One region of the Bradyrhizobium sp. USDA 4452 genome, then DNA from elsewhere that is predicted to be linked to it. Evidence: riboswitches for the same ligand, from Rfam matches in the RefSeq annotation. Region 1 holds a riboswitch; each other region holds the start of a gene.

The links. Region 1 has a riboswitch for cobalamin ahead of ACVISU_RS28875 (ribonucleoside-diphosphate reductase subunit alpha). Riboswitches for the same ligand answer to the same signal wherever they lie in the genome.
Region 2: it holds a riboswitch for cobalamin, as region 1 does, so the genes downstream of both, ACVISU_RS30125 (HoxN/HupN/NixA family nickel/cobalt transporter) here and ACVISU_RS28875 (ribonucleoside-diphosphate reductase subunit alpha) in region 1, are expected to answer to the same signal.
Region 3: it holds a riboswitch for cobalamin, as region 1 does, so the genes downstream of both, ACVISU_RS06030 (DUF1636 family protein) here and ACVISU_RS28875 (ribonucleoside-diphosphate reductase subunit alpha) in region 1, are expected to answer to the same signal.

The regions. Positions count from the first base shown of each region.
Region 1 covers NZ_JBSSGK010000001.1:6,085,484-6,096,305, reverse strand. The annotation lists gene ACVISU_RS28885 (cytochrome P450) at 75-1,313, opposite strand; gene ACVISU_RS28880 (ribonucleotide-diphosphate reductase subunit beta) at 1,900-2,973, opposite strand; gene ACVISU_RS28875 (ribonucleoside-diphosphate reductase subunit alpha) at 2,964-4,901, opposite strand; cobalamin riboswitch at 4,999-5,214, opposite strand; gene ACVISU_RS28870 (SPASM domain-containing protein) at 6,614-7,459, shown strand; gene ACVISU_RS28865 (hypothetical protein) at 8,413-10,740, shown strand.
Region 2 covers NZ_JBSSGK010000001.1:6,429,052-6,439,873, forward strand. The annotation lists gene noeE (nodulation protein NoeE) at 1-81, shown strand, start outside; gene cysD (sulfate adenylyltransferase subunit CysD) at 339-1,238, shown strand; gene cysN (sulfate adenylyltransferase subunit CysN) at 1,238-3,124, shown strand; gene ACVISU_RS30120 (hypothetical protein) at 3,234-3,431, shown strand; cobalamin riboswitch at 3,623-3,821, shown strand; gene ACVISU_RS30125 (HoxN/HupN/NixA family nickel/cobalt transporter) at 4,132-5,241, shown strand; gene ACVISU_RS30130 (FAD-dependent oxidoreductase) at 6,078-7,667, shown strand; gene ACVISU_RS30135 (MFS transporter) at 8,050-9,321, shown strand; gene queD (6-carboxytetrahydropterin synthase QueD) at 9,308-9,700, shown strand; gene ACVISU_RS30145 (S10 family peptidase) at 10,383-10,822, shown strand, end outside.
Region 3 covers NZ_JBSSGK010000001.1:1,207,236-1,218,057, reverse strand. The annotation lists gene ACVISU_RS06040 (cobyric acid synthase) at 119-1,567, opposite strand; gene cobO (cob(I)yrinic acid a,c-diamide adenosyltransferase) at 1,582-2,235, opposite strand; cobalamin riboswitch at 2,272-2,487, shown strand; gene ACVISU_RS06030 (DUF1636 family protein) at 2,581-2,955, shown strand; gene cobW (cobalamin biosynthesis protein CobW) at 2,952-3,986, shown strand; gene cobN (cobaltochelatase subunit CobN) at 3,986-7,234, shown strand; gene cobG (precorrin-3B synthase) at 7,231-8,394, shown strand; gene ACVISU_RS06010 (precorrin-8X methylmutase) at 8,394-9,023, shown strand; gene ACVISU_RS06005 (precorrin-2 C(20)-methyltransferase) at 9,026-9,757, shown strand; gene cobJ (precorrin-3B C(17)-methyltransferase) at 9,754-10,488, shown strand; gene ACVISU_RS05995 (cobalt-precorrin-6A reductase) at 10,464-10,822, opposite strand, start outside.

The DNA.
Region 1 (10,822 bases):
TCAACGAATGCGGTTCAAGACGAGCCCAACCGCACCGCGTGCCGCCGGCCGCCGGCCGCCGACGCGATCAGGGACTAGGCTGCAATCCGCACTGGAAGTGAGGAATAGCCGCGCACGAAATTAGATGCGATTCGCTCGGGTTCGCCGACAACGCTTACGTCTAGCCCTGCACGCAATATTTCGTCCCAGAGGATATTCAACTGCAATTGCGCAAGGTGCCGACCAACGCACCGATGGATACCAAATCCGAACGATAGATGCTGCCGCACATTCTTGCGGTCGATCACAAAGCTGTCGCCATTCTCGATAACTTCTTCATCTCGGTTGCCAGAGATATACCACATAACGACCTTGTCGCCCTTGCTGATCTGCTTGCCACCCAGAATGCAATCTGCCGCGGCGGTACGGCGCATATGGGCGATCGGTGTCTGGTATCGAATAATCTCCGACACGGCGCTCGACACGAGCGCAGGGTTATCGCGCAGTTTTCGCAGCTCGCCGGGGTACTGATTCATGAATAAGACGCCGCCGGTCATCGAGTTGCGGGTGGTGTCATTGCCTCCGACGATCAGCAGGATCAGATTGCCGAGAAACTCATCCGGCTTCATATGGCGCGTGTCGGGCGAATGTGCCATCAAAGAAATCAGGTCCAGCCGCGGCTCGGCATTAATGCGCTCGTTCCAAAGTCGCGTGAAATACTCAAGACATCCGGACAGGATTGTCCTTCGCTTTTCCCAGCTGTCGATGGCATGGCCGGCTCTCGGAGGTGTGACAGCTACATCTGACCAATAGGTCAGGAGCCGTCGGTCTTCGAAGGGAAAGTCGAAGAGCGTGGCAAGCATCTGCGTCGTCAGCTCGATCGAGACCATATTCACCCAATTGAACGGATCATTGCGCGGCAGCCCGTCCAGAATCACCCTGACCCGCGAGCGGATCAGACTTTCAAACTTCGCCAGGTTATCCGGTGCAACTATCGGACTTACGGTATTGCGCTGCCCGGCGTGTTTTGGAGGACCCATCTTAATGAAGCTCGGGGTCCAATGCTCGTCAGGCACATCGACGATGGTGACACCGTGTTCTGACGAGAATGCCTTATGGTTTGTATCCACCGCGACAATATCGCGGTACTTCGTGACGGACCAATAGGGGCCATAGCAGCTATCTTGGCAGTAGTGAACGGGATCCTCCCTTCGCAGCCGCTCGAAGTACCCCCATATGCTATCATCCTGAAAGCGCTTGGCTTCGCTAACATCCAGCTTGCTCAGCGGGATACTCGACGCCTCATCGGCTCTACGTGCCGATCTCGCTTTCATGATGGTCTCCGCAGATTTTGTTCATTCGAGAGCATACGGGTCCGCATAGTCGCTCTCCACGACCGTCCTCTTGTGTTGATTGCGAGCATGTCCTCGCTCCAACAGAGTATCTCAAAGCGCGAGCCGGCCTCTCCTACCATTTCCGGCAGTCAGAACCGCATTGACTTTCCATATCGATCTGCTTGTGGCTGGCCGAGAGCCATCATCCCATGGTTCGGCGCCAGGGCTGCGCTGTAAAGGGGCGCAAGCTCAGAACGCAGCTCCGCCACCCGCATGCCGCGAGGCTAAGCTTGTCAAACTCGCAACACATACGCGTTTGAGCACCGACCGAGTGCGCAGGTTCACTATCGACTGCCTGCTCTGTCGACGCCAGAACGGCCGATCCTCCACAAGCATAAGGACTTGAGCGACTGATGGTGAGTGGCGCCAGATCCAGCGGCTTTGCTGTCACGGGTCCGCGATAATCATTTCGAGCGGACCAGATCGATGTCACGCGATGTGGCCTTCCTGCGCGGTCTCCAGCGGATTTTCGCGAAAAGTCCTAGGTGCACCAGAATCGAAGAGCAAAAGCGTTGTTGCGTTCGTGCTAGATACGGCCGAAAGTAGCCCATACTCCCTCTTCGCCGTCCCAGCTGCCGCGGCTCGCTGCCTTGGAGTACTCCGTAGCGCGCTGCTCGAAGAAGTTGGCGTGCTCGACCCCATTGAGGATCTCGACCAGCCAGGGCAATGGATGCGGCTTGAGCTGGGTAAACCCGCTCTGACCAGCCTCAAAAAAATCGAAGACCGGGGCAATCCCGAGCTGGGTCAGCCGCCAATCGGCGACATAGCGGACATAGGCATGGATCTGCTCAGGGCGCATGCCATCGATCTCGCCGAGACCAAAGGCGAGATCAACGAAGTTTTCCTCCAGCTTCACCATGGTCCTGGCGACGTCGATGATGTCGTCGCTAACGGAGCGCGTCACCGCGCCAGTTTCGCGGTGCCATTCGTGAAATAGCTTGATGATGCCCTCGCAGTGGAGACTCTCGTCGCGCACTGACCAGCTCACGATTTGTCCCATGCCGTTCATCTTGTTGTGCCGCGGAAAGTTAAGCAGCATGGCAAAGCTCGCGAACAAAGCCATGCCTTCAGTAAAGGCGCCGAACATGGCCAGCGTGCGAGCGACGTCGGCCACAGTATGGACGCCGAATTGGTGCATGTAGTCAGCCTTGGCGCGCATCTGCGCATAGCCGCGGAATGCCTCAAACTCGGCCTTGGGCATGCCAAGCGTCTTGAGCAACAACGCATAGGCGTCAATATGGACGGTCTCCATATTGGTGAAGGCAGCCATCATCATCTGCACGGTGAGCGGCTGGAAAATCGGGATGTAGCGCTTGAGATAATTGTCACCGACCTCGATGTCCGATTGAGTGAAGAAGCGGAATATCTGGGTGAGCAGCGCGCGCTCGTTGGCAGTGACACGATCCGACGCCCAATCCTTGAGGTCGGAGCCGAGCGGAACCTCCTCGCCCATCCAATGGGTCTGCTGCTGACGTTTCCAGAACTCGTAAGCCCAGCCATAGCGATCAACGTCATAGCTTCCGGTCGAGTCCAGGAGGCCGACCCGTCCCTTGCCGATCAACGTGCGCGGATCGACAGCCGAGAGGTCAATCACTGACATGCAAGGCACTCCTCATAGTCGGTGCGCTGCGGCTGCGGTCGTTCCGCCTCGTCACGGCCGCTGATTTTGCCGGCGAACGCTGCGCGCGAGATCGACTTCGAACGGCAGTAATAGAGGCTTTTCAATCCGCGCTCCCATGCCGTCCAATGCAGCATATGGAGATCCCACTTATCGACGTCGGCCGCCAGATAGAGGTTGATCGATTGGCTCTGGCAGATGAACGGCGCGCGGTCGGCGGCGAGCTCGATGATCCAGCGCTGATCAATCTCGAAAGCGGTGCGAAAGATCGCTTTCTCGTGCTCCGAGAGGATGTCGAGATGAGCGACCGATCCCTCGTGCGCTATGATCGACTGCCATATCGCCGGGGTGTTGGCGCCCTTGGCCGTGAGTACCCTGGCGAGATGCGGATTGCGCACCGAGATGGCGCCAGACAATGTCTTATGGGTGTAAATGTTGGCCGGGACTGGCTCGATGCAAGCGCTCGTGCCGCCGCAGATAATGCTGATCGAGGCGGTCGGCGCAATTGCGATCTTATGGCTGAATCGCGCCATCACGCCGCGTTCCAGCGCATCCGGGCAAGGGCCGCGCTCGCGAGCGAGCGTCACCGACGCCGCGTCGGCATCACGCCGGATTTTCCGGAACATGTTCAGATTGAACGACTTGGCCAGGACGCTCTCCATCGGAATGCCCTTGGCCTGAAGGAACGAGTGGAAGCCCATGACACCTAGGCCGACGGAGCGCTCGCGTAGGGCAGCATAGCGGGCACGCCTCATGCCCTCCGGCGCCACCGTGATGAAGTGGGTGAGCACGTTGTCAAGGAAACGCATGATGTCTTCGATGAAGCCCGGCTCCTCGCTCCACCGGTCCCATGTCTCGAGATTGAGCGATGAGAGACAGCACACCGCGGTGCGCTCCTCGTCGCGATGATCGATGCCGGTCGGCAGGGTAATTTCGCTGCACAAATTGGACGTTGAGACCTTGAGGCCGAGGTCGCGCTGGTGCTTGGGAAGGGCGCGGTTCACGGTGTCGATGAACAAGAGATAAGGCTCGCCGGTCTGCAGCCGGTTCTCAAGGATACGTTGCCACAGCTGGCGAGCGTCGATCTCGCGAACCATTTCGCTGGTCTTTGGACTGCGAAGCGCGAACGCTGTCCCGGCTCGCAGGGCATGCATAAATTCGTCAGTAACGTTGATGCCGTGATGCAGGTTGAGGCTCTTACGATTGAAGTCGCCGGACGCCTTCCGGATCTCAAGGAACTCCTCTATCTCGGGATGTTGGACATCGAGATAGACTGCCGCCGAGCCTCGCCGCAACGAGCCTTGACTGATCGCCAGCGTCAGGCCGTCCATGACGTGGATAAACGGGATGATGCCCGAGGTGACACCGCCCTTCACCTTCTCGCCGATCGAGCGAACATTCCCCCAGTAGGTACCGATGCCGCCGCCGTTGGAGGCAAGCCAGACGTTCTCGTTCCAGACGCCGACAATACCTTCGAGCGAATCCGAGACCGAATTGAGGAAGCATGAAATGGGTAGACCACGCGAGCTGCCGCCATTCGAGAGCACCGGCGTCGCCGGCATGAACCACAGTCGGGACATTGCATCATATAGACGCTGAGCATGTGCAACATCGTCCGCAAACGCGCACGATACCCGCGCAAACATGTCCTGGACGCCTTCGCCCGCGAGCAGATAACGGTCGGTCAATGTCAGCTTGCCGAACGATGTCAGGAGGCTGTCGCGCGATCGATCAAGGGCAAGGTCAGACGGCTTTGGAGCTGGCGCGAGGGGACGCGGCAGCGGGGCCAGCGATGGAGGCTGCGCAACAGACCGCTGAAGCGGGGCAAGCTCTGCCTGTGCGTGCGCTGCCCGCACACTGGATGGTGTAACGAGATGCCCCTGTTGATCGAAATCAAAAGACGGCGACATCGGCAACCCCGCGATGTTTGGAGCCGGGGCCGCGGACGACTTGCAGGGAGACAAACGTCCCTCAGTGCAAGCGCTCCACCGGGGCACCCCGCCCGAGGACGTTTGTTCTGTCGCGGCAGGTCTCCTGGCTTGCGGGTCGCTGCGGCTGTCGACCTTCCCGGCGCGTTTCTGCGCCAGTGGCCCATGATGACAACCGCTCACCGCCTACAGTTGCGGGGGCAGCCCCGGAGTAGCCGTTCGGCGCACCGGGTTCCCTCTTAGCTTCCTGTCCTACAAGATAAAGGGTGGAAGAACCATGACAGATCTACATCTAGGCGTCACATGCCGAGATTCGTCAAGTCTCGTTTGGGGTACATCAAGCTTCAGAAGAGGACACCGCGAAGTCCATGAATGGAGCGGCCGGCGCCGAGCACCGGTATGTTCCGATATCCATACACGTCCACTTGTGGCTGTTCAGGCAAATCAATCCAGAAATCCGGCCGACCATTCATCAGTCTATGCTGATCTGGAACGTAGATCCTACCAAAGGCTCTGAGACCGTTTTTTCCGTTCCGATGAGTATGAGCGGATCTTCAGCTCAAGATCTTCGAAGCTATCAGCGTCAACGATCCAGATGAAATCGTGTCTAAGGCGCTGGAAAGCTATCATGGACGTAGCCGACGCAGTCAGCTCCTCGACGCACGACGCTCCCCGCGCGATCTCGCTGCTCGAACGGCTGAGGGCCCTGAAGAACACGAAAGCTCATCGAGCTCGCAGCGGCTAAGCCGCTGTAAGCGCGACGAAACCGGCTCCCTTCGTGAATTTACCGTCGGCGCAAGCCTTGTCTCACAATGAAGGAGCAGGTCCGTCCCACCGAGATCGCCTGGTCAATATCTTTCTAGCCAGTATAGCTGCTGTTCGGCGCGCATAGCAGATCGATTTGGTCGCGGCGCATCTAGGTCGCCGCCCTTCTGATCAATTCGGCACGTGCCCGGTGCATGTTTGTAGCGGACCAATTGTCTGGCCCATTCTCGCGATCTGCCGATAAAGGCTTCGCCTACTGTTCGGTGCCCAAAGAAGTCAGGTTGGTCCTACTCGGCCGCGTCCATCAGGATTTCCGGATCGTTCGCGCCTCTCATCGCGACCCAGAGCACTCTTCGCAACACGCGAAAGCCTCCAGGGCCGTGCTGGATCACGCCCGACGCGCTTGAATCGTACCCGACGTCATGTTGCAGGATTCGGCGCAAGCCACGACTGTTTGGCAAACAAGCTTGGCATTTCGGACCCGATCGGAACAACGTATGTCGCCTCTGGGCCGTCCCATGTCGGCGATTGACTGCCCGGTCCGGCGACACGGAGATGATGTGGTCCTCAGGATCGAGCACCTCCCGGAGCCCGATTTGCGGCTCTCCTCGACAACATTAAGAGCTGTCGAGCTGACGTGTTTCTGGAGGAAAGGAGGATGCTAGGCGCAGACATGGTGGTAGGCGGCAATCGACACCCAGAGAGAGGAGCGCCGTACGGGTCCTCCTGTACCCTGTTGTCGAAACCAGCGTGGCAAGGCACGGGCTTCATTCAAGGCATCTGGCCCAACGTCCAAACTCCGGTTGCGATCGTTTCAGGCAAGGCGCGACGCTGCGTTAGCTGCGCTCGATCTGCGGCAATTGCCTGCTCCGGCACCTGAAAGGACCAGATACATGACGGCATACCCTAGGGTCTTACAAGAGTTGCGTGTGGTTGAGCCCGGCCATCGGGTATTGGAGATAACCACGACCACCGGCTGCATCGTCAGATGTTCTTATTGCTCCCAGGACAAGTTTGCAGATCGCCAAAGGCCCGTATCCCAAGCCAAGCATCTGGGTGTTCAGGATTTCAAGCAATGTCTCTCACGCGTACCGACAGCTACTGGCATTAGTTTTTCCGGATATTCGGAACCCTGGTTGCATCCGCATTGCAGCACGATGGTTGAGCATGCTTACGCACGCGGCCACGACGTCCGGATCTTCACGACCCTTGTTGGAATGAACAGGACTGACGTTCGACGTCTGCAAATGCTCCGATTCAAGACTTTCGTCGTGCACGTTCCCGACGATGGCACTTATATGAACAGCCGCCTCGTCGGAAAAAACTACATCAATGTCATGCGCCGACTGATTGAGGCAAACATTCCCTCGATTCAATTTGTGATCTTGGGTAAAATCCATCCTGATCTAGCCGATGTAATCCCCGCCAAAAAGCTGCAACGCTTGCGGCCGCTGAGTAGCAGGCGAGGACATATAGATCCGAAAATGATCACCCCGCGGCAGCCGATCGCCGGCACTCTGACATGCAATGGGAAACAGCAACATCGGAATGTCCTTCTTCCAAACGGCGATGTTACTTTGTGCTGCATGGATTTTGAGCGGCGTCATGTCATTGGGAATCTTTTGCGCGACGAGTACGAAGATCTGTTCGAAGGCCGGATCTTTAGCGAAATCGCCGACCGCATGAACGGTACGGATGGCTTTCTACTTTGCAGGACGTGTGAATTTGCCAAACCGGAGCCGGAATGCTGTAGGGCCCCTGCCCGCGCGCTGTGAGGAATGGCGATACCAATGGAAGCTCGCCGCACCAGCTGGACTAGTGCCAGAAGGCGGATCAGAGCGCGCTTCGGCGAAATGCACGAGCCGGGGCCCGCCGTAAGAGAGCCCCGAGGATCGCCTATGTTCAACTGGTGCGACTGGAGGTGGTAGATGCTTTTCCGGCAGGATGACGAACGATTCGGCCTCGCGGTTGATCTCGTGCCTCTCGATTGATCCAAAAGCCCTTGCCGTGTTCAGTAATTCAACACCGCTCTCCAATGGAAGTTTCGAGAGTACAAGAGAGCGTAACGGGCCTGCCCCACATGCCCGCCTTGACGCGACCAACGTTGCGCTTGCAATTCAGCAAGGTGAATAGCTACAGAATATTTCATCCACGATCGATCACAACGACATCGACTTGCGGATCGTCCCAAGAAAACCCGCACACGGCGGCGCCGGTGCCGTCAGCTCCCACAAACCGTGCGATGTGGGCATCCGACAACTCGTTCCCCGGAAGGTCATCACCTGCGCATCGTGAGATGCTGCCGCAGAATCAACTGCGACATTGTACGCTGATCTTCCGCTCAATAGGACGCTCATAGCGCAAACAGTATTGGCCGACGACCGTTCTCATGGGGGGAGGGATTATCCGGCTGAAGGAGCGATACGCTCTCCTCTCATCAATCGCGAACTCGGCCAATGGCAGACCGATCATCACGATGACAGGCCTGGGATCCTCGCGATCGCGAGCTGAGCGTTGGATCGAGGTCCTCGCATCGCATTTCAGTTCGAACCTCAGTTGAAGGATTTGTCATCCTGCGCTCTCCTTTTCGCGACGCGAACACACACCATCGCCTTGGGTGCCGCCCTTGTTCGCTATCATTCTCTGTCGTGCTTGGGGGCCACGTCAGGTTTTGGACAGCCACCGCTAGTACCGAGGCGCCGAGACCGATGCAAGCGGAGACGCGACCATGAACCAATTTGACAATATCAACCCTGCCGGTAATCGTCCCGCTGCGTCTGAGACAACCGTGGAACAACCGCAACCGCAGCAAGTCCACTTTGAGCAGCAGCTCGCAGACGCGCAACAGCTGGGGCCTATATATGATCACAGGCAGCTTTACGATGTTAGTGAGGAAGACGATCGCCTGATCCAGGCAGCGTCTGGTGTGGCCCTCGAGCGAGGACCACTGCCCGGGCCGACAACCATCAGCATTTACGATCGCCGCCTTCGCAAGTTGGCTGAGGCTCTGAAGGAGGATGGCAAATCTATGGCAGCCCTCGATGATGATACGTTGCTCGATTGCGCCAAGAAGCTATTGCCAAACGATAAGGTTATCGCCCCAGCATTGTCGATGGTCAGCCGCTACCGCAAGCCTGGCGCCGCCGCTCGGATCACCGCGACACATTACCGTCCATCGGACGAAGACGAACGCCTCATTAGGAAGGCTGCCGAGGCAGGCTTCGGTCGAGGGATCGACGCGAAAACGGCCGGAAATTACGCAAGCAGTCTTCGGAAGTTGGCGTCAGCTCTCCGCCCCCTGTCCATTGCCAGGCTCAGTGCCGACAAGTTGCGCGGTCACGCCGATACTTTGTTCCCGAAAGACACGAAACTCCGCTACGCTTTGAACAGACTCCGCGACTATCGCGCGGGCGTCAGGCAGGACAATTTAGAAGGACAAGGAGGTGGCTCGCATCCGCCAACTCAGCCGGCCGTGCGTTCGTCCATGCTGACTGTCGAGAACCAGCTTTTGGAGAATGCTGCGGATCAGGGCGTATTGCTGGCTGGCAATCTCAATGCTCCGGAGGTTTGGCGTGAAATGGATTTGGCCGCTCATTCTCCCCCACAAAGTGTCGCGCAGGATCTGCTTTTCGACAACGCGGCGCGGAGCGGAGAGCTTGCGGTCTCCTGCTTCGATGCACCGTTACTTTGGCAGGGAATGCGCGCCCCCGCTTTCTCGTCCGTACAGAGTTTTGCTCAGGAAGAGCTTTTCGATGCTACGGATCGCGAGAGCCTGATGGCAGCCGCACCCTACGATCAATCGGCGCTTTGGCGAACGATGAGCTCAGCCGCCCGTTCGAACCTGCAAAGCGCCGACCAAGGGGCGCTTTTCCATGGCATCGATCGAGATGATTTGCTGCCGGGGATGGCCTTCGATGCACCGGAACCGGCGTCGCGGGTGAATCTGGTCGTCCCTTCGCCCGTGCAAAGCATAGCCCAGAAACAGCTTTTCGAAGCCGCGGATCTGGAGGGCTTCCTGGTCGCGGACGATCTTATTGTGCCGGAGTTTTTGCGGGAACTGGAGTCAACTGCCAACCTGCCCATTAAAAGTGCCGGCCGAGAAGAGTTTCTCGATGCTGCAACCTCGCAGCCGAACTCGCGACTGCGGAACCTTGCCTCTGAAGAATACCTCGCACGGACGATGGACCAAGGCGGTGCCGCCCCGGCCACAACGCCATTCCCAGCCAGCGAAAGCTTTGATGCTTCTTTGGTCGTTCCAGATGACTTCTCCCACGGCAACCAGCCCGCGCCGGATATGATGCGCTCCAAACTGGGCCATTGGGGTCTGTTGCCGGACGCGACGCAGCCGGTGAAGACCTACGACATTCACGGCGAGCCCTATACTGCCGTGTTAGGACCCGGAGGACACAATGATATTCAGCTTATTCATCTGCGCTCTCTCGCCGTCGGCGACACGTTTGATGTTTCATTCGCCGTGCCGAAGGACTTTTCCCATTGCACCCAGCCGGCACCCGACATGATGCTTTCTCAGTTGGGTAATTGGGACTTCTTGCCTGATGCGGAAAATCCGGTGATGAACTATGAGATTGCCGGTGAACGCTACACGGCCGTATTGGGACCGAGAGGGCCCAACGACGTTCAACTTATCCACCACCCTGGGTTCGTTTTGCGGGGTGAAGCTGCGCTTGTGACGCCGACGGCTCCCCCGCATATCTATAGCGGCCCTGTATCCGGGTTGAATCCACCCGCCACGCTCGAATTACGAAAGGACGCCCCTTCGACACTGGAGCCAAACCTTCCACTGCCGTCTGCGGCTTCGGCATGGAGCCATCAGCCGGCCCCGCAAATGCCTGAACTCGGAGAGTTGTTCGGCCCAGACTGGAGGGACGGCCCCCGAGAGGCTTCGCCTTTCGTGATCGACATGCTCCAAGACCTGGGCCTTCTGCCGAGCCAGGGCGTCCCCATGACCTGTTTTTTGATCCACGGTCAGCCCTACACGGCCGAAAGCTTACCCGGAGGCCGCATTCTTCTATTTCATCGGCCGCAATTTGACTGAGTGAGGTGCTCGTTGGCACCTTGTACGGCTACTCAGGCCGCGAAATCACATCGAAGCGTTTGCTTTTAGAGAACTTAAGACC
Region 2 (10,822 bases), 340 kb from region 1:
GCTATTCGGACTCGTGATGCGGCGATCGAGCTCTTGCGAGGTGAGGTCGCGCGGCTTGAGCAGATCCTCAAGATGGCTTAGGGTGATCTCGATGCTTGCGATCAAAACACGCTGGCTGATTTAGCCAGGCCCCCCCCCCAACGAACTGATCTACGCCAAAAGCGTGTGAGGCAGGCGCCGGCGGCACCACGGTAGAACGCGACCTGCCCGGGGTGTGTCAGTCGGTCTACTGCCCAACCGGCACTTGATCACTTGGATAGCCAAGCGCACCGGCGAGCTCGCTCCGCACCCGACTTCCTCCTCTGGGCCGGCGCTGCAGAACCGAGAAAAGAACATATATGCTGCCACAACATCTGCGCCGTCTTGAAGCTGAATCGATCGAAATCATGCGTGAGGTGGCCGCCGAGTTCAAAAGGCCGGTCATGCTTTACTCGATCGGAAAAGACTCGAGCGTGCTGCTGCACATAGCGATCAAGGCGTTCTATCCGGCAAAAGTGCCTTTCCCCCTGCTTCACGTCGACACGACTTGGAAGTTCCGCGAGATGATCAGCTTCCGGGACGCGACGGCCAAACGACTCGGCGTCGAGCTGATCGTCCATGTGAATGAGGAGGGCACTGCGCGCGGAATCAATCCGATCGACTCCGGCTCGGCGCTTCATACCCAGGTGATGAAGACCGACGCCCTGAAGCAGGCGCTCGAGCTTTACGGATTTGATGCCGCGCTTGGCGGAGCCAGGCGTGACGAGGAAAAGAGCCGTGCCAAGGAACGGATACTGTCCTTCCGTTCGGCCGGACACGTATGGGACCCCCGCAACCAGCGGCCGGAGCTCTGGAGCCTGTTCAACACACGGATACGCCAGGGCGAAAGCATGCGCGTGTTTGCGATGTCAAACTGGACCGAGCTCGATGTATGGGAATATATCATGCTCGAAAAAATCCAGGTCGTCCCGCTCTACTTCGCAAAGCTAAGACCCACGGTGCGCCGAAATGGCGCGACGATCATGGTCGACGACAGGCGATTGCCGCTCAACTGCGATGAGACGCCGCAAATGCGCATGATCCGCTTTCGCACGCTGGGATGTTATCCCTTGAGCGGGGCCATTGAATCCGATGCGACGACGATCGAAGAGGTCGTCGCAGAAATGCAGACAGCGACGGTGTCCGAGCGTCAGGGGCGCCTGATTGATACCGATGAAGCCGCTTCGATGGAGAAGAAGAAGCGGGAAGGTTACTTCTGATGATTTCCATAGCATTGTCGAAACCTGTCCACCCTGGTGCAAGGGACCAGCTGCGCTTCATAACATGCGGCTCGGTGGACGATGGAAAATCGACCCTGATCGGGCGGTTGTTGCACGACAGCAAGATGATCTACCAAGATCAGCTCACGGCGGTGAAACGCGACAGCGTCAGGCATGGCAGCGCCGAGATCGACTTCGCGCTGCTCGTGGACGGGCTCAAGGCCGAACGGGAGCAGGGTATCACGATCGACGTCGCCTACCGCTTCTTCACGACGCCGCGGCGCTCTTTCATGGTGGCTGACACTCCCGGTCACGAGCAGTACACCCGCAACATGGCAACCGGCGCCTCGAATGCGCAGCTCGCAATCATCCTGATCGATGCCCGCAAGGGCGTGTTGGTTCAGACCCGCCGCCACTCCTTCATTTGTTCGCTGCTTGGCATTCGCCATGTTGTGCTGGCAGTGAACAAGATCGACTTAGTCGCATACAGCAAGGCTGCCTTCGATCGGATCGTCGCCGACTATCTGGCCTTTGCCGCCGGCCTTGGCTTTAGCTCAATTGTCCCGATCCCGATCTCTGCCCGCTACGGTGACAACGTCGTCGACCGGTCCGCCCATACCAAGTGGTATCATGGTCAATGCCTGATGGAGCATTTGGAGAGCGTCGATATCCAGTCCGACACCGCAAGCCAGGCGTTCCGCTTTCCAGTCCAATGGGTGAACCGGCCCGATCCGGATTTTCGCGGCTACGCCGGATCGGTGGCTTCCGGCAGGATCTCGGCAGGCGACGAGATCGTTGTCGCCGCATCCGGACGGACCACCCGCATCAGGCGGATCGTGACCTATGATGGCGACCTTGTCGACGCCGAAGCCGGCGATGCCGTCACCATTACGCTGGAAGACGAGATCGACATTGGCCGTGGCGATCTTCTGACGCGACCAACCGAACGACCCAGCGTCGCCGATCAATTCGCCGCTTATCTGATCTGGATGGACAACGAGTCGCTCGCTCTCGGACGAAATTACATCCTGCGGATTGGCTTGCAGACGGTAACCGGCAGCATTACCGCGATCCGGCATAGGATCGATGTCAACACATGTGAGCACCTGGCTGCCGAGACGCTTTCTCTCAACGAGATCGCGTTCTGCAATATTGCGACTGCACTGCCCACCGCATTCGATCCTTACGACGTCAACCGGAAAACCGGATCATTTATCGTCATTGATCGTTGCACCAATCGCACCGTCGGCGCCGGCATGATTGCGTTTCCGCTGCGGCGGGCCACCAGTGTTTCCTGCCAGGCGCTTTCGGTGGGCAGGAGTGAGCGCGCCGCGCTCAAGGATCAGAAGCCTTGCGTCGTCTGGTTCACCGGTCTGTCTGGCGCGGGAAAGTCGACGATCGCCAACATGGTTGATCAGAAGCTGCTCGCAATGTCGCGGCATGCCATGCTGCTGGATGGTGACGACCTCCGGAACGGATTGAACGCGGACCTGGGCTTCTCGAAGGCTGCGCGGGTGGAAAACATTCGGCGTGCCGGACAGGTTGCCAAGTTGATGCTGGACAGCGGCTTGATCGTGATCTGTTCGTTCATCTCTCCCTACAGGTCCGAACGAGATATGGTTCGCAGTCTGATTGGCAAGGACGAGTTCATCGAAGTCTTTGTCGATACGCCAATCGAGGAATGCGCAAGGCGGGATCCAAAAGGTCTCTACTCAAAGGCAAAAGCCGGTGAGATCAAGAACTTCACGGGCATCGATGCGTCCTACGAAGCGCCGATAACGCCCGAAATTCATCTCAGGACAATGGAGCAGGCGCCAGAGCAAGCAGCGGAAGTCGTCGTCAACGCCGTGATGGAGCGCGCAGTCCTCTGCGACGAGCGGCGATAAACCTGCCGCTTCGTGGTCGCGGATGCTGCTCTCCTGCCTACTGGCCTGCCGAAGGCGACTCGGGTTAGGTGCGAGCATCGATCGGATTCGTCGATGCTAAGGAATTAAGATGGTTGCATCCGCTCGTCGATTGCCCGCTTCCGGTTATGTGCTAGAAGTCGACGGTCAATTGAAAACCGAGTTCGCGACAAGAGACGGCGACTGGGCAGGAGCGCAAGAGCTTAAGAAGCGCCGTCCCATGCTCCAGGTCAAAGTCTATGACGCCATGACGAAGGACAGAGACGAAGTCAGCCTTCCAGTCGCCTAAGTGTCTTCAAGCGTCCTTTTTTCTGCGTGGGGCTAGCGCCGCGCCGAGTTGCTGTGCAGGCAGAGCCGCAGTGTCTTGGAGCCTCGATCTCGTCCGCAACTCCGAGATTGAGAGGCAAAGTTACCTCTTTTTCTTCAGCCACGGCGTCTCACGCTGTTCGCCGGCGACTGCTTGACGCGCCCGTGAGGTCATTTCGCTTTGTCATCGGTAGTGTTCGAAAGGCTCTTCAAGGGGGTTCGGTGGGTTCTGGCAGGACAATGCCGGCGCGGCCCTGCGCAACTGTAAGTGGCGAGACGATGACCCTTTTTTGCCACCGGGATTCGCAATCCCGAGAAGGGGGCAAGAGCGGCGAACCGCAGCCAGCAAACCTGCTAGCAGCCATTGTCATGCGCAATGCGTCGGACGGGGTGCTCTGAGGCACTGGTTGGCTCGTTAGACTTGACTACGGCTCAGATCGAGGTTGCAACGTCAACGCGTCAACGCGTCAACGCGTCAACGCGGCGGCACAATCGCGCGACACGAGCTCACGGCCGGTATGAGCCGCACGAAGCGGTCCAGCACGTCAGCCCAGCAGAGCGGCACGAAACCTGCACCGCGAAGGAGGCGCCAGCCATGAAAAGTAGGAAATGCCACTCAACTCCACTGCCGTTGCGACCAGCGCAATTGTCCACCTCGTGCTGCGAATGGTCATGATCATCGTATGCTGTATCCGTCGGTTCGTCTTCAGTCTGACCGGACCGGACCGGCTTTGATCATGTTCTCATATCTAAAGCTTGCCTTAGACGACGGATCGGCGGCCTCGCGTAGTCGAATCATCTCGCTCTATGCCTTCTTGTTGGCCATCAATTGCTTGGCCTGGACCTGGGCCATGGTAGCGCTGTCCGACAGGCCGACGCTGCTGGCAACAGGCTTGCTGGCCTATGTGCTCGGCCTTCGGCACGCCGTCGATGCCGATCATATCGCGACCATCGACAATGTCGTTCGCAAGCTGATGCAGGATGGCAGGCACCCTCTCGCGGTCGGACTTTTCTTCGCCTTTGGCCATTCCTTGTCGGTTGCAGTGGCGGTCGCCGCGATCGCAGCTGCGGCACTCGCCCTGCAAAGCGGTTTCCAGGAGTTCCGGGCGGTTGGCAGCATCATCGGTACCGGTGCATCAGCCTTCTTCTTGTTGACGATTGCCGCCATCAACCTTGTGATCCTACGCGATGTCTGGCGAAGCTTTCAGCGTGCGCGGCGTGGCGAACGAATTGGAGAGCATGAGTTCGATCTGCTTCTGTCCGGTCGTGGCTTGCTGTCCCGGCTCTTGCGCCCACTGTTTCGCATGGTGACGGCGAGCTGGCAGATGTTCGCGATCGGTCTGTTGTTCGGCCTCGGATTCGATACCGCGACGGAAATCAGCCTTTTCACCGTCGCAGCCGGGCAAGCTTCAGGAGGGCTGGACTTCACTACGGTGATGATATTTCCGGCTCTCTTCGCCGCCGGCATGATGCTCGTCGATACGACCGACAGCGTCTTGATGGTCGGTGCTTATGGCTGGGCTTTCCTCAATCCGATCCGCAAGATCTGGTACAATCTGACGATTACGGCGATCTCAGTCGTCGTGGCGCTGCTGATCGGCGGCATCGAGGCACTCGGCCTGCTCGCCAACAAATTAGCGCTTGAAGGCACCTTCTGGAGCGCGGTGGACGATCTCAACGGCAGCTTGGCCAATTTCGGCTATCTCGTCGTCGGCGTCTTCCTGGTCAGTTGGGCGCTGTCATTTGCGATCTATCGCTGGCAAGGACTCGAAAAGCCGCTCAAGCCGGGGTGAACTCATACAACCAATCATCGCACGTCTTCGGCGTCATTAGCTACGAGCGTCTGACATCGAACAATGTCGGGTTCCATACCACCAGCGCAAAAGCGACTTCGAAATAGCCGATCGCAGGCGTTCAAAACTGCGAATAGTTTACGCTCTGGCCAGGCGCGGTTAGTCCCGGCGCTCCACTGGTTAGCTGTATCAGCATCGCTGGCGGAGTGGCTTGGTTGTGCGACTAGAACCAGAAACCTCCGATATCGAGCTCGAAAGTCGCCAATGAAAGAGCGGCAACATCTCTGAGGAGATCAGTCATCGTCTGGCCTACCGCACATCTGGGCTAGTCGGCTTCTCCGCCTATCGATGTCGTAAAACGTTGGCATCGCTCTTGCTGGTGCACAACAAACTCAGTCGAATGTTTAAGAAGTCGCTCGAGGGGATCGTGCCGCGTAATCAACTGCTTCGTTTTCCGTCGAACGGCTATACATGTCCGGCAAGCGCCTCGATAAACGAAACGTCCGCATCTTCGACGCGTCGAGATATGATCGACGGCTCGCTAATCGTCGCCAGAGGTGACCGGACGTTGGTTCATCAACTCAGGTGTACTGACCAGCTCCTGCGACCGCGGATCGGCCTGCCTACCTCAAGACTGCGGATAGATAGCTATGATTGTTTTATCGACGGCGATCAACGCGGCACACGACCAATGTCGGAATGAGATAATCGAAGACGATCTCGCAGGCACACCGCGGTGGCGCCACCAGTCTGCACTGCAGCGTGCGCACTTTCTTGAAACTGATCGCACGAGGCGTTCGCCTTCGTCATCGAAATCAACGGCTGGGTGAACGCAGGTGCAGAATGAATCGGTGATCAGGCGGCGGGATCTGCTGGCGCTGATCGGCACCATCGCCGGCAGTTCGGCGATGTATCACGCAATGACGAGCCTCGGCTTTGCATCCGAGTCCGCCTACAAGGGACCGCTCAGGCTGGCGGGCGATGTCAAGGGCGCTTCGGTGTTGGTTCTCGGCGCTGGTCTTGCCGGCATGACGGCGGCGCTGGAACTGCGCAAGGCCGGCTACAAGGTCCAGATCCTCGAATTCAACAGCCGTGCCGGCGGTCGCAACTGGTCGATCCGTGGCGGGGACAGCTTTGTCGAGCTCGGCGGTTTTAAGCAGGCCTGCCAGTTCGAGCCGGGGCTCTACCTCAATCCCGGCCCGTGGCGAATTCCCTGTCACCACCGGGCGCTGCTCGATTATTGCCGCAGGCTCAATGTGTCGCTGGAACCTTTCATCCAGCTCAATCATAATGCCTATCTGCACGCGACGCGCGCCTTCGAAGGCAAGCCGCAACGCTTTCGCAGCATCAAGGCGGATTTCCAGGGCGGCGTGGCCGAGCTGCTCGCGAAGGTCAGCCAGCGGGGCAGGCTCGAGGAGTTCGTCAGCAAGGAAGACCAGGAGATCCTGCTGCAAGCGCTGCGCGACTGGGGCGCGCTGGATCGCGATTGCAAGTACAACGCCAATCTCGTCGCCGCCGAATTCCGCGGTTATGCCCACGATCCGGGCGGTGGCTTGATGAGAGATCCGCTGCCCAGCAACCCGATCTCGCTGCAGGAGCTGTTGCGGTCGCGGATGTGGCGCTATGTGCGGAGCTACGCGCGCTACGACTTCCAGACCACCATGTTCCAGCCGGTCGGCGGCATGGACATGATCGGCAAGGCGTTCGCGCGCGAGGTTGGCGATCTCATCCGCTATAACGCCAAGGTCACGCAGATCCAGCAGAACGGCTCCGGCGTCACCGTGAGCTATGTCGACACCGCCAACCCGTCCGCCGTGCAGCAGGCGACCGCCGGCTGGTGCATCTGTACCATTCCGCTGTCGATTCTGAGCCAGCTGCCGATCGATGTCGGCGGGCCGATGAAAAATGCGATCGATTCCTTGCCCTACCTAGCCTCGGTGAAGGTCGGGCTACAGTTCAAACGCCGCTTCTGGGAGGAGGACGACGCGATCTATGGCGGCATCAGCTACACTGACCTGCCGATCCAGCAGATCGCGTATCCGAACTATGGCTTCAACCGCGGCGGCCGCGGCATCCTGCTCGGTGCCTACATGTATGGCGGCGCCAATTCGTTCGAGTTCACCGCCATGACGCCGGCCGAGCGGGTCGCCAGCGCGGTCGAGTTCGGGGCCGCGATCCATCCGCAATACAAAAGCGAATTCGAGAACGGCGTCGCGGTGGCCTGGCATCGCGTGCCGTTCACGCTCGGCTGCGCCGGCCAGTGGACCGAGGCCGCCCGCGCGCAGAACTACCGCAATCTGTGCCAGATCGACGGCCGCATCGCGCTGGCGGGCGAGCACGCCTCGCAGCTGCCATGGCAGGAGGGCGCGATCCTGTCGGCGCTCGACGCCACTACCCGATTGCACGAACGCGTGGTGAAGACCTGATGCAGGAACAGGTGTCATCCCTGCGCTGGCGCTGCTGCCGGCAAGCGCGACCGTTGGAGAGGACAGCGCTACCGGCAAGCGCACCTTTTTCCTCGGACTGTGGACCTTCAACCAGCGACCAAGCTGTCGACCTCCCTGCGGAGCTGGAGACGCGCTGGGTCGACGATGGTTACGACCGGCGTACGCCAGGGAGCCTTGCTTGCCAATGTGACGTCGATAGCGCCGTCTACTGGGAAGGCAACTGGGCTCAACAAGATGAAGGCCAGGCGCGGTGTGCATTGAATTGAGTATGGCCCGATCCGAACGGATAACGGCCCGCCGCTGTCTTTTCAAACAGTGCTCTTAAGGCATGCGCGAAATCGATTTCGGGAGAAGTAAGCGGATGGGAAATCGTTACCTGCCATATATTGGGATGGTTGCGTTGGCTAGTCAGCAGTATCTGGCGATCGCGTTCATCTATTCGGCCATTCCCGTGATCCTTCGGGGCAACGGTGCTAGCTTGGAACTAGTCGGCCTATATGGCACTGCTTTCTTTGCATTCACCGTTAACTTCCTTTGGGCCCCGGTGGTGGATCGATGGAGCCTCAATCGTCTCGGGCTGAGACGTTCGTGGATACTGTTGACCCAAGTTGCCAGTACCATCGTGCTGGCAGCGATGGCATTCTTGAATCCAAAAACCGATTTTGTCTCGCTTTTTCTTGTTTCCCTGGTACTTGCGACCATTGCTGCCACGCAGCGGATCGCAACTTTGGGCTATATAGCTGAAGCTCTCGATTCCAGCGAACGGCCCCTCGGGGCCGCGCTGCTGGGTTGGGGCCGGGCCATCGGCCATGTGATCGGTGGCGCCGTCTGCCTCCAATTGATCGAGATGGTCGGATGGCGTCCAGCTTTGTTGGGTTTGGCGCTGCTGCTAGCCGTCTTCGCTGGTTGGGTGTTCGCTATTTCTGAACCGCTCCAACGCCGCGACCGATGGAGCTCGACGCAACGCCCCTCGATCTCCGCGATCTTTCGCTACCATGGCCTGTGGACGACGGCCGCATTGATCGCGCCGGCGGTTATCGGGATCGCTGTGGCGTTCGCGACGGTTCAGTTGCGGCTTGTTGACCTGGGCTTCGCCGCAGCAGACATTGGATGGATCGGAGCGCTTTCGAACGTATTGACGTATACGCTGGTAGCGCCGTTGACCAGCGCAATCATCGGCCGAATGGCACCGCAGCGAGGCTTGATCTGGGGCTGCGCAGTCATGGCCATAAGTTTCGGCGTGCTCGCGACGGTTGATCGCTACGTCAACGTTCGCCTGAGCGCCGTTGTGAGCGTCGGCATCGTGTTCGCGGCCCTCGCTGTTCAGCATGTTACATTCACGAACTGGTTTCTCGGGCTCGCCCGGCCAGGCAAGGCGGGGACAGATGTCACGTTTCTGACTTCGGTCATGTCGGCGTCAGCGTTGGTGGGCTTCGCAGCGAGTGGGTTTGCCGTGGCGAGGTTAGGTTATGCTGTCACGCTGATACTGCCGGGCCTTGGCTCTGCTCTCTCCGCCTTGCTCGGCCTGGCATTGCTCCGTCAATCTGATAAAGAAGGGCCGGCGAGGGTTAGTAGGCCCCTTGCTGCAGAGCAAGTTGTCGGCGCGAGGGACTTACGCAATGAACGACGATGATGCAGTGCTCACGCTGATTGGCCGTACCTATAGTTTTGAGTCAGCTCATCGCCTTCCCCATCTCCCCGATGGCCACAAATGCAAGAACCTACACGGCCACAACTACCGTATGGAAGTGGTGATGCGCGGAGGAGTGGATGCGAGGGGCTTTGTGAAAGATTTCGCTGAGATGGATGCCGAACTGGAGCCGCTGCTGAAGCTCGTCGATCACCGACTGCTCAACGATGTCGATGGACTGGAGAATCCAACCGCCGAGATAATCGCTCGTTGGTTCTTTGATCGCATTCCCAATTGCGCGAGTGTGCGGATTTATGAGACTGCCGATTGTTGGGCGGAGGTTGCGATTTATGGCGGCAGTCCAACACGGGCGCCGAGGTAGTCGAGGGTGGTGAAACGCCAATGCAACTGCGCTATGGGGTGCCGGGCAATGTGGCCGGTGCTCGGCGGCGTCCGCATCTGCCCAGGTATGCAACTCGACCGATATCCATCAGCCGTGCCGCTCATCGCCATTGGCCTGGCACAGTGAAAGAGTTGCCGCGCCGTAGTTATCGGGCCGCTCATCGGGTCGAGATGCAGTAGTCCAAGGTCGCTACAGACTTGTCTGGCATCGTCGCCGTTCGCGACAGTTGCCCTGACGGCCGTGACGCGGCGCTGACATTCTACTCGTAAATCAGCAAGCTGATCGGCATCCAACGGCCGGATGCTGCGATTGCTCTTAGCACGCAGATCTGCAATCCGCTTCACTGATGTAGCGTGGCTCTCTAACCACTCGCGAAGCCTTGCCCTTGCCTATGGTCGATCTCGACTTGCCTGACAGCCACGGCCTCGTCTTGTGCGCAAAGTCCACACGCACGACATGCGCGCCCTCTTGAGGCGCTTTGCTGAAACCGTGACGGGCACTTCTTGGAAGTGTGTGGAATGACGGGCTTTACGTCTCGGGCGAGGGTGACGACTACTTGATCTGGTAGCTTTGTTGTTCAGCCGCATGAGCTAGTCGTTAGGGCCGTTTTGACAGACACGCCTCGCGCACCAAGGGGGCGCACCGGGGCAGGAGAAACGCGATGAAATTGACCGCTCCGGGTCTCACCTCTCTTGCACTGATCCTGTTCGCCTGCGGGGCAACGGAGAGCGCTCGGGCCAACAATCCTTCCCCCGCCCAGGTCACGATACCGGCCGGCCAGAAGGGTGGCGGCGGTCAAACCCCGAGTATGTCGTCGCTGACCGAGCAGCATCGCCTGCCGCCGGACTCCAGCAGCAGGCACACGCTTGAGCTGCCCGGGCGGACGCTTTCTTTCGTCGCGACCGCCGGCTCCATCCGCCTGTTTGACGATAAGGGTGAGCCGCAGGCCGATATCGTCTATACTTCCTATCAGCTTGAAGGCACTGATCTCGGCACGCGCCCGGTTACATTCCTCTTCAACGGCGGACCAGGCTCATCATCGGCGTGGCTGCAGCTTGGCAATGCCGGACCGTGGCGGCTGCCGATCAATGCTGACGAGGT
Region 3 (10,822 bases), 4.9 Mb from region 1:
AGGCGACTTGGGGCAACTCACGGATATTGCTCCAATATTCCGAAATCAGGCAGACGTCCTCTGAAGAACGGGAGAGGGAGCACAGCGCTGTCGCTGTTCGAGCTGATTTCATTCGGCGCTAGCGCGCCAGCGCGAGCAGGCCGTCGACGTGGAGATGAGTCTCGATGTGCTCGGCCAGTGCGTCGAGTGCGCTCCCGACTCTGGCACCGTACGGCTGATCCGCCGCGGGGATATCGAGCTGCGCAAGAAATGCCTTTCGGAAGGCGTCCGAGGTGAACAGGCCGTGCAGATAGCTGCCGTGAACACGCTCGTCACGCGACATGGCGCCTTCCGGCGCGCCGTCGAGCATCGAGAAGGGCCGCACGCGATCCGGACCATCGGTGCGCCCGATGTGGATCTCGTAGGCGCTGATCGGCTGACCGGTCGCCGCATGCACCGCGCTGACGCGGGTCAGCGTCTTCTGTTCGGACATGGTGGTGGTGACGTCGAGCAGCCCGAGCCCCCGTGTTTCGCCGGCCGGGCCTTCGATTCCTTCAGGGTCGGCGACGCTTTGCCCAAGCATCTGGTATCCGCCGCACAGGCCAAGGACATGGCCGCCGCGGCGATGATGCGCCAAGAGATCGATGTCCCAGCCCTGCGCGCGCAGGAAAGCAAGATCGCCGCGGGTCGATTTCGAGCCGGGCAGGATGACGAGGCGTGCGTCGCCCGGAATGGCTTCGCCGGGCCGCACCATCACGAGATCGACACCGGGCTCGAGTTTCAGCGGATCGAGGTCGTCGAAATTGGCGATCCGCGACAGCGCCAGAAACGCGATCTTGCATTGGCCGGGCCTGCGCGCCTCGCCGAGCCCGAGCGCATCTTCGGCCGGGAGCTCGCCGGCGCGCGCGAACCAGGGCAGCACGCCGAAGCCGCGCCATCCGGTGCGGGCTTCGATCAGGCGGTAGCCGTCGTCGAACAAGGTCGGATCGCCGCGGAATTTGTTGATGGCAAAGCCCTGGATCATTGCGGCATCATCGGGATCGATCACCGCCTGGATGCCGACGAGTTGCGCGATCACGCCGCCGCGGTCGATGTCGCCGACCAAGACCACGGGCACATCTGCCCGGCGCGCAAAGCCCATATTGGCGATATCGGACTTGCGCAGATTGACCTCGGCGGGGCTGCCGGCGCCCTCGACCAGCACGAGGTCGGCGCGCGCCTTCAGGCGCTCAAAACTCTCCAGCACCGCGCCCATCAGCGACGGTTTCATGGCGGCATAATCGCGCGCGCGGGCGGTCGCGATCCGCTTGCCGTGCACGATGACCTGCGCGCCGACATCGGTTTCCGGCTTGAGCAGCACCGGGTTCATGTCGGTGTGCGGCTCGACGCCGGCAGCGAGCGCCTGCAACGCCTGCGCGCGCCCGATCTCGCCGCCGTCGACGGTCACGGCAGCATTGTTCGACATGTTCTGCGGCTTGAATGGCAGCACGCGCAGGCCGCGCCGTTTGGCTGCGCGCGCGAGGCCGGCGACGATGAGCGACTTGCCCACGTCCGAACCGGCTCCCTGGATCATCAATGCGCGCGCCATGATCGATTATCGCTTCAGAACTCGACGCCCGGCTGGGCCTTGATGCCGGAGCGGAACGGGTGCTTGACCAGCGTCATCTCGGTGACGAGGTCGGCGATCTCGATCAATTCGTCCTTGGCGTTGCGCCCGGTGAGCACGACATGCGTCATCGGCGGCTTCGACGAGGTCAGGAAGTCGACGACATCGGCGATATCAAGATAATCGTAGCGCAGCGCGATGTTGATTTCGTCGAGTACGACCATGCGCAGGCTCGGGTCTGCGATCAGCTGCTTGGCTTTTTCCCAGCCGGCCTGCGCTGCCGCGATGTCGCGGGCGCGATCCTGCGTCTCCCAGGTAAAACCTTCGCCCATCGCGTGGAATTGACAGAGGTCGCCGAAATGCCCGGTGAGCAAACGGCGCTCGCCGGTATCCCAGGCGCCCTTGATGAATTGCACCACGGCGCAGGGGAAGCCATGCGCCACGCAGCGCACGATCATGCCGAAGGCGGAGGAGGATTTTCCTTTGCCGGCGCCGGTATGAACGATGATCAGGCCCTTTTCACCGCTCTTGGTCGCCATGATCTTGTCGCGGGCGACCTTCTTTTTCGCCATCTTGGCCGCATGGCGCGCATGCAGTGCAGGGTCGGTGCCGACGGCGCCGTCCTCAGCGTCATCTCCATCAGAAATCATCACGTTCCTTCGGCTTGACAAGTGCGAGGCTAGGCCGAATGGTGACCCCGCGTTGGTTCCTGTCCTACGACAGGCGAAGAGGGAATGCGATAGGGCTCAGACCGCAAGGTTTGCCCAAAGCGCAGCCGCCCCCGCGACCGTGACCGGAGAGATGCCCAAGCCACTGATTCCCTGATGGAGTCGGGAAGGTGGGTATCAAGGGAGAAATCCTGCTCCGCAAGCCGGGAGACCTGCCGACGCAGTGTGTTTGAGACCGGCGGACGGGGTGTTCCGCGACGGGGAACGAATCTGTTCACGTCAGGTTCGTGTGCCTCATCGCTTCCCGCAGTCAATCCAGGAAGGGCGATGAGCGTTACACTTCATGTCTGTATCACCTGCCGCGCGGGCCAGACGCTGGCCGAAGGTGAACTCGCGCCCGGTGCGCGCCTGCATGCCGCCCTCGTCGAGGCCGGCGTGCCCGATGACGTCAACCTGGTTCCCGTCGAATGCCTGTCGGCTTGCAGCCAGGGCTGCTCGGTCGCGCTCAGCGCGCCGGGGCGGTGGTCCTATGTCTACGGCCGCCTGTCCGAAGCCAATGCCAAGGATGTGATCGCCGGCGCCTCTGCCTATGCGTCGGCGCCTGACGGCATCGTGCCGTGGCGCAGCCGTCCCGAAATCTTCCGCAAGCAATCGCTTGCCCGAATTCCACCTCTTCCCGTCGTGCCGGAGGCCGCCGAATGACCACGCTCACCAAGGTTCCGGTCACCGTGGTGACCGGCTTTCTCGGGTCCGGCAAGACGACGCTGATCCAGCATCTGATCCGCAATGCAAACGGCAAGAAGCTTGCGGTGCTGGTGAACGAATTCGGCAGCGAAGGCGTCGACGGCGAGATCCTGAAGTCGTGCGCCGACGCCAATTGCCCGACCGAGAACATCGTCGAGCTCGCCAATGGCTGCATCTGCTGCACCGTCGCCGACGATTTCATCCCGGCGATGGAGCAGTTGCTCGCACGCCCCGTGCGGCCCGATCACATTGTGATCGAGACGTCCGGCCTCGCGCTGCCGAAGCCGCTGCTCAAGGCGTTCGACTGGCCCGAGATCCGCTCGCGCATCACCGTCGACGGCGTGATCGCGCTGGCTGATGCGGAGGCCGTTGCCGCCGGCCGCTTTGCGCCTGATCCCGTTGCGGTGGATGCGCAGCGCGCGGCCGATGACAATCTCGACCACGAAACGCCGCTATCGGAGGTGTTCGAGGACCAGATCGCCTGTGCCGATATTGTATTGCTGACCAAGGCCGATCTTGCGGGAGCGGAGGGGATCAGCGCTGCGAAGGCGGTGATAGCTGCCGAGATGCCGCGCGAGGTGCCGATGTTGCCCGTCGTCGACGGCGCCATCGATGCCCGCGTGATCCTGGGCCTTGAGGCCGCGGCGGAGAACGATCTCGCGTCGCGGCCATCGCATCACGACGGCGAAGAGGAACACGAGCACGACGATTTCAATTCCGTGGTGATCGATCTTCCGGAGATCGTTGATGTCGATGCGCTGGTCGCCTCGATCAAGGGGCTGGCGCGCGAGCAGAACGTGCTGCGCGCCAAGGGCTATATCGCGGTCGAGGGCAAGCCGATGCGGCTATTGGTGCAATCGGTCGGCGAGCGGGTGAGACATCAGTTCGACATGCCGTGGGGCGTGCGGGCGCGACAGTCGAAGCTCGTCGTGATCGGCGAACACGGCGATATCGATGAAGCCGCGATCAGGGCGCGACTAGGTGTCTGATGCACGTCGTCTTCCGCGAGAGCCGCGGCCTTGAGGAGACCGCGACGCCAAGGGACCTCGGCCAGGATCCGGCCGATCTCGTGGTTTTGTCGTTTTCCGACAGCGATCTCGCCGCGTTCGCGGCCGGCTGGCGGCGGGGCCGCGCCGCGCTGCCGTCGCTACGGCTCGCAAATCTCGCCGAGCTGCGCCATCCGCTGTCGGTCGATACCTATATCGAGCGCACGCTGTCGCAGGCACGCGGCATCCTGGTGCGGCTGATAGGTGGCGAGCCTTACTGGTCATATGGACTGGCCGCGGTGCATCGGCTGGCGAAGGAGCGCGGCATCGCCCTGGTCGTGCTGCCGGCGGATGGCCGCGACGATCCGCGGCTCGATGAATTCTCGACCTTGCCGGTGTCGACGCTGCGCCGCCTGAAGCTGCTGTGCGACAAGGGTGGCCCGGTGGCCGCGCAGGCCGTGATCGCGCAACTGGCGCTGGCGTCCGGACTTTATGCGGGACCGGTTGTCGGCGTGATCGATCTTCCCGAAATCGGGGTCTATGATTCCCGGCGCGGTGTCGTTGCGGCCCTGCCGGCACCGGATCGCCGGCCGCGAGTGCTGGTAACCTTCTATCGCTCCTATCTCGCGGCCGGCGACACGGCGCCGATCGATGCGCTGATCGAGGCGTTGCGCGGAAAGGGCTTTGATGCCCATGGGGTGTTCGTTACTTCGTTGAAGGCGGCGGGGGTGGCCGATTGGCTACGGGCACAGTTCGCGCAATGCCCACCGACCGCTGTCGTCAATGCGACCGCGTTCTCCGCGGCCGGTGACGATGGCACGACGCCGTTCGACGCTGCATCCTGTCCGGTGTTCCAGGTCGCGCTGTCGACGGCGCGGCGCGAGGACTGGACCTTGTCGCTGCGCGGCCTGTCGCCCGGCGATCTCGCAATGCACGTGGTGCTGCCCGAGGTTGACGGCCGCCTGTTCGCGGGGGTCGTCAGTTTCAAGTCGCCTGGCGAGCGCGATCCCGATCTGCAGTTCGCCCATCTTGCGCATCGCCCGGATGCTGAGCGCGTCGCGGCGGTTGTCGGGCGCGTGGCAGCCTGGCACCGACTTGCCGGCAAACCGGTGCAGGAGAAGCAGCTTGCGCTCGTGCTCTCGAACTATCCGGGCCGTCCGCATCAGATCGCGCACGCCGTCGGCCTTGATGCGCTGGCCTCGATCGAGGCGTTGCTGGCCGATCTCGCGGCCGCGGGCTTTGATCTTGAGCCGGTGGAGTCGCTGGGTGGCATGCTGCTGCACCGGAAGCTGACATGGGACGTGGCCGAGTATCGTGCGACGATCTCGAACCTCCCGCAGCCGCTCCAGGACGATCTTGCGCGCGCGTGGGGTGCACCGGAAGATGATCCCGATTGCCGCGACGGCGCATTTCATTTCGCGGCGATCCGGAGCGGCAAGTCGATCATCGCGGTTCAGCCGGAGCGCGGTGACGTCGGTCAGCGCGACGCCGACTACCACGATCTGTCGCGCACGCCTCGCCACGCCTATGTCGCGTTCCATCTGTGGCTCAGGCGGCAGGGCATCGATGCCGTCGTCCACATGGGCGCGCATGGCACGCTGGAATGGCTGCCCGGCAAGTCGGTTGCGCTGTCGTCCGCATGCTGGCCGGATGCGCTGATCGGCGATCTGCCCGTCATCTATCCCTTCATCGTCAACGATCCCGGCGAAGCCGCGCAGGCCAAGCGCCGGATCGGTGCCGTGACGATCGGCCATCTGCCGCCGCCGCTGGCACCGGCCACGATGCCGGACGGCTTGCGCAATCTTGAACGTTTGCTCGATGAATATTCGACGGCGGACGGTCTCGATCCGGCGCGGCGGCAGCGCCTGATTGCCGCGATCCGCGAGGAAGCCCGCATCGCCGGACTGGAGGACGATCTCGGTCTCGCGGCATCAGTCTCCGCGGCCGAGGCGATTCCGCAGATTGATCGCTTCGTCTGCGATCTCAAGGAGAGCCAGTTCGGCGACGGCCTGCATGTGTTCGGGCAGGGCGCTTGCGGCGAGGCGGAGCGGGCGGCGCTGCGCGATGCGCTCGCGGGGCGGCGTGTTGCGCCGGGGCCGTCGGGTTCGCCCTATCGCGGGCGCAGCGACGTGCTGCCGACCGGTCGCAACCTGTTTGCGGTCGATCCGCGCGCGGTGCCGACGCCGTCGGCACATGCGCAAGGCGTCAAGCTCGCCGAGGAACTGCTGCGCCGCCATTTGCAGGACCAAGGTGACTGGCCGAAAGGGCTCGTCGTCGACCTCTGGGGCTCCTCGACGATGCGTACCGCTGGCGAGGATTTTGCGATGGCCTTGCATCTCGCCGGGATCGCGCCGCGCTGGGATCATGGATCGGGCCGGGTGTCGGGCTACGACATCATCGCGCCGGCGGAGCTCGGCCGGCCGCGCATCGACGTGACGCTGCGGGTGTCGGGGCTGTTCCGCGACGTTTTCTCGGGGCTCGCGCAGCTGTTCGAAGCGGCGACCGAGGCGTTGGCCGAACGCAGCGATGAGGCGGACGAGAATCCTTACCGGCAGCGCATCTCGCGCGTGTTCGGTCCTCGCCCGGGACACTATGGCGCCGGCATCGCGGCTGTCCCTGACGTTTTCACACAGGAGGCACGCGAGGCGGCCGGTGAAGCCTGGCTGTCGGCATCGTCGTGGGCCATTGCATCCGATGGCGAGATCCGGCTCGATCGTGCCGGCATCGAGACGCGGCTCGCTGCTGCCGACAGCTTCGTCCATACCCAGGATTTGCCGGAGACCGATCTGCTGCTGGCGGCGGACTATGCCGCGCACGAGGCCGGCATCGCCGCTGCGGCGCGGCGGCTCGGCGCAAAGGCCCCGTCGCTCTATCACCTCGATGCGACGCGGCCGGATCAGCCCCATGCCCGTTCATTGACCGAGGAAATCTCTCGGGTGGTGCGGACGCGCGCAGCCAATCCCGCATGGATCGCCGGCATGATGCGCCATGGCTTCCGCGGTGCCGCCGAGATAGCGGCGACGCTGGAACATATGGCGGCGTTCGCGCATCTTGCAGGCGCGGTGCCGCCGCATCTGTTCGACCTCTATTACGACGCGACGCTCGGCAATGACGACGTTCGCGCTTTCATGGCGTGCGAGAACCCGGCGGCACTGGCTGCGATCGAAACCTGCTTCACCCGGTTGCATGACGCCTCGCTGTGGCAGACGCGGCGCAATTCGATTGCGGCGGCGCTGCAGGAGGCCTCATGAGCGCGATCGCGATCAAGGGCTGGTGTCCCGGCGCGCTCCGGCCGATGCAGTCGGGCGATGGCCTCGTGGTGCGCATCCGTCCGCGCGGCGGACGGCTGGATGCCGCGCAGGCGGCGGGGATCGCCGAGCTAGCGGCGCGATACGGCAACGGCCTGATCGATCTGACCAGTCGCGCCAATCTCCAGATCCGCGGCGTCGACGATGAGGGTTATCCGGCTCTGATCGGCGGGCTCGCCGAGTTCGGCTTGCTGGACCCGGATTCGGAAACTGAGGCGCAGCGCAACATTCTGGTGACGCCCTTCTGGAGTGCCGGAGACGACACGCGCCCGCTCGCAGCCGAACTCGAGCGGACGCTCGCCGGCGTGTCGCTCGATCTTCCGACCAAGTTCGGATTTGCGATCGACGATGGCAGCGAGCGCGTGCTCGCCGGCGCGTCGGCGGATGTCCGGATCGAGCGCGGTCGCAATGGCGGGCTGCTGGTGCGGGCCGATGGCGCACAATTCGGGCTTTCCGTCGCGCGCAGCGAGGCCGTGCAGATCGCACTGTCGCTGGCGGAATGGTTCGTCGTCTCCGGCGGAGCCAGGGGCGAGAAGCGACGAATGGCGGCTCACCTCGCCGGCGGTGCGAGCTTGCCGCAGTCGCTTCGCGGCGACGCCGAGCCCATAACCCAATCGGCGGACCCTGTGCCCGGGCTCTATCCGACCGGTGCGATGGTTGGCGTGGCCTTCGGACAACTGACGCAGCAGACACTCGGCCATCTCGCCGGTTGCGCGCAGGCTTTCCGCATGACGCCGTGGCGGATGGTGCTGGCTGAGGGGATGCATGAGATGCCCTTTGGAAAGGACCTCGTCACTGATCCCAATGATCCCGTACTCCGCGTGATCGCTTGCAGCGGCGCACCGCGCTGTCGTGAGGCGCATGCCGATACGCGCGCACTGGCGTCCGTGCTCACATCTTCTGTCCCGGCCGATGCCCGGCTTCATGTGTCCGGCTGCGCCAAGGGCTGTGCCCAGTCCGGTTCGGCTGACGTCACCCTCGTTGCGTCATGCGAGGGCTTTGACCTGATCCGTCATGGCACCACGCGGGATGCGCCGGTCTTGCGAGGCTTGACCGCTTCGTACCTCGTTGCAAATTCCGCCGTGTTGATGGGAGGCCATTGATGCCGCACGTCTATGAGACCGATGGTGCGGCGATCTATCGTCAGTCCTTTGCGACGATCCGGTCGGAGGCCGATCTCGCCCGGTTTACGCCCGACGAGGAGCCGGTGGTCGTGCGCATGATCCATGCTGCGGGCATGGTGGGTCTCGAAGCGCATGTCCGCTTCACGCCCGGCATGGCCGCATGTGCGCGCGCCGCCTTGCAGGCGGGCGCGCCGATCCTTTGCGACGCCCGCATGGTGTCGGAGGGCATCACGCGTGCACGGCTGCCGGCCGGCAACGCCGTGATCTGCACGCTCGGCGATCCCCAGATTCCGGCACTGGCGCAATCGATGCGGAATACGCGCTCCGCGGCGGCGCTCGAACTGTGGCGGCCGCATCTGGCTGGGGCCATCGTCGCGATCGGCAACGCGCCGACGGCGCTGTTTCATCTGCTCAACATGCTTGAGCACTCCGATTGCCCGCGGCCGGCGGCGATCATCGGCTGTCCGGTCGGCTTCGTGGGTGCGGCCGAGTCGAAAGCGGCATTGATGGCTGCGCCGCCGGTGCCGGCGCTGACGGTCGAGGGGCGTCTCGGCGGTTCGGCGATCACGGTCGCCGCCGTCAACGCGCTGGCGAGCCGGAGCGAATAGCGATGGGGCGCATCATCTGCTGCGGGCTCGGCCCAGGCGATCCGGATTTGATGAGCGTGCGCGCCGATCGCGTGGTGCGCGCCGCCAAGCACGTCGCCTATTTTCGCAAGAGGGGGCAGCTCGGCCAGGCGCGCCGCATTGTTGAAGGCATGCTCGCCGCCGGCGTCAGCGAATATCCGATGGAATATCCGGTCACCACGGAGATTGCCTTCGACAGTCCGGACTATGCGCGTCTGCTGGCCGGGTTCTATGACGAATGGACCGAGCGGCTGGCGCGGCTTGCGCGCGCCGTCGACATCGTCGTGCTCTGCGAGGGCGATCCCTATTTCTACGGTTCGTTCATGCACCTGCATGCCCGCCTGCAGGGTCGGATCGAGATCGAGGTGGTCGCCGGCATTCCCGGCATGGTCGGTTGCTGGAATGCGGTCGGCCGGCCGATCGCGCTTGCCGACGATGTCACCATGGTGCTGATGGGCACGCTGCCCGAGGCCGAGCTCGTACAGCGGATGCAGAACTCCGACGCGCTGGTCGTGATGAAGACCGGCCGCAATCTGACAAAAATCCGTCGCGCACTCGCGGCTGCGGGCCGTCTCGGCGATGCATGGCTCGTCGAGCGCGGCACCATGCCCGATCAGCGCGTCGCTCGGCTCGCCGATCTCGCCGAGGCCGACGCTCCGTATTTCGCGATCGTGCTGGTGCACGGGCAGGGCCGGCGCAGGGAGGCGGCGCCATGACCGGCACGCTGACCATTGCGGGACTCGGGCCGGGCGACGAGGCGCTGATCACCCCGGAGGTCTCCGCAGCGCTCGCAAATGCGACCGACATCGTGGGCTATGCGCCGTACGTTACGCGGGTGCCGCCACGCGACGGGTTGACGCTGCATCCCTCGGACAATCGCGTCGAGCTGCAGCGCGCTGGTGAGGCACTGCGGCTGGCGTCAGAGGGTCGGCACGTCGTCGTGGTGTCGTCCGGCGACCCCGGCGTGTTCGCGATGGCGTCCGCCGTGTTTGAAGCGCTGGAAAGCGTGCCGCAATGGCATGACCTGCCGATCCGCGTGCTGCCCGGCATCACGGCGATGCTGGCGGCGGCGGCGAGCGCCGGCGCGCCGCTCGGTCATGATTTCTGCGCGATCAACCTGTCCGACAATCTAAAACCCTGGCCGCTGATCGAGCAGCGCCTGCGGCTCGCGGCCGAGGCCGATTTCGCGATCGCGATGTACAACCCGCGCTCGGCTAGCCGGCCGGAAGGCTTTGCACGGACGCTCGCGATCTTGAGAGAGGCGGGCTGCAGCGAGCGCATCGTGATTTTCGCGCGCGCCGTCAGCACGCCCGAGCAGCGGATCGAGACGGTTCTGTTGCGCGATGCGCGGCCCGAGATGGCCGATATGCGGACGATGGTGATCGTCTGCAACTCGACGACGCGGCGGGTGGGCCGCTGGGTCTATGCGCCGAGGCAGGTCCGATGACCGAGCCATTCCATCACCTCGCGCACGCGTTCAACCCGCGGCCTCTCGGGCAGCAGCGGCCGCGTGATCATGATGACGGGAAGGCCGAGCGTACGGGCGGCGTCGATCTTGGCGCGGGCGCCACTTCCGCCGGAATTGCGGGCAACGATCCACGCGATCGCGCGCGTACGCATCATTTCGAGCTCGCCCTCGAGCGTGAATGGGCCGCGCGAGACGATGATTTCGGCATCGGGCAATGGCAGCGTTTCCCCGGGCGTGTCGACGAAACGCAACGTATAGGCATGCTGCGGCCGGCTGCCGAACGGGGCGATATGCTGGCGGCCGATCGCGAGGA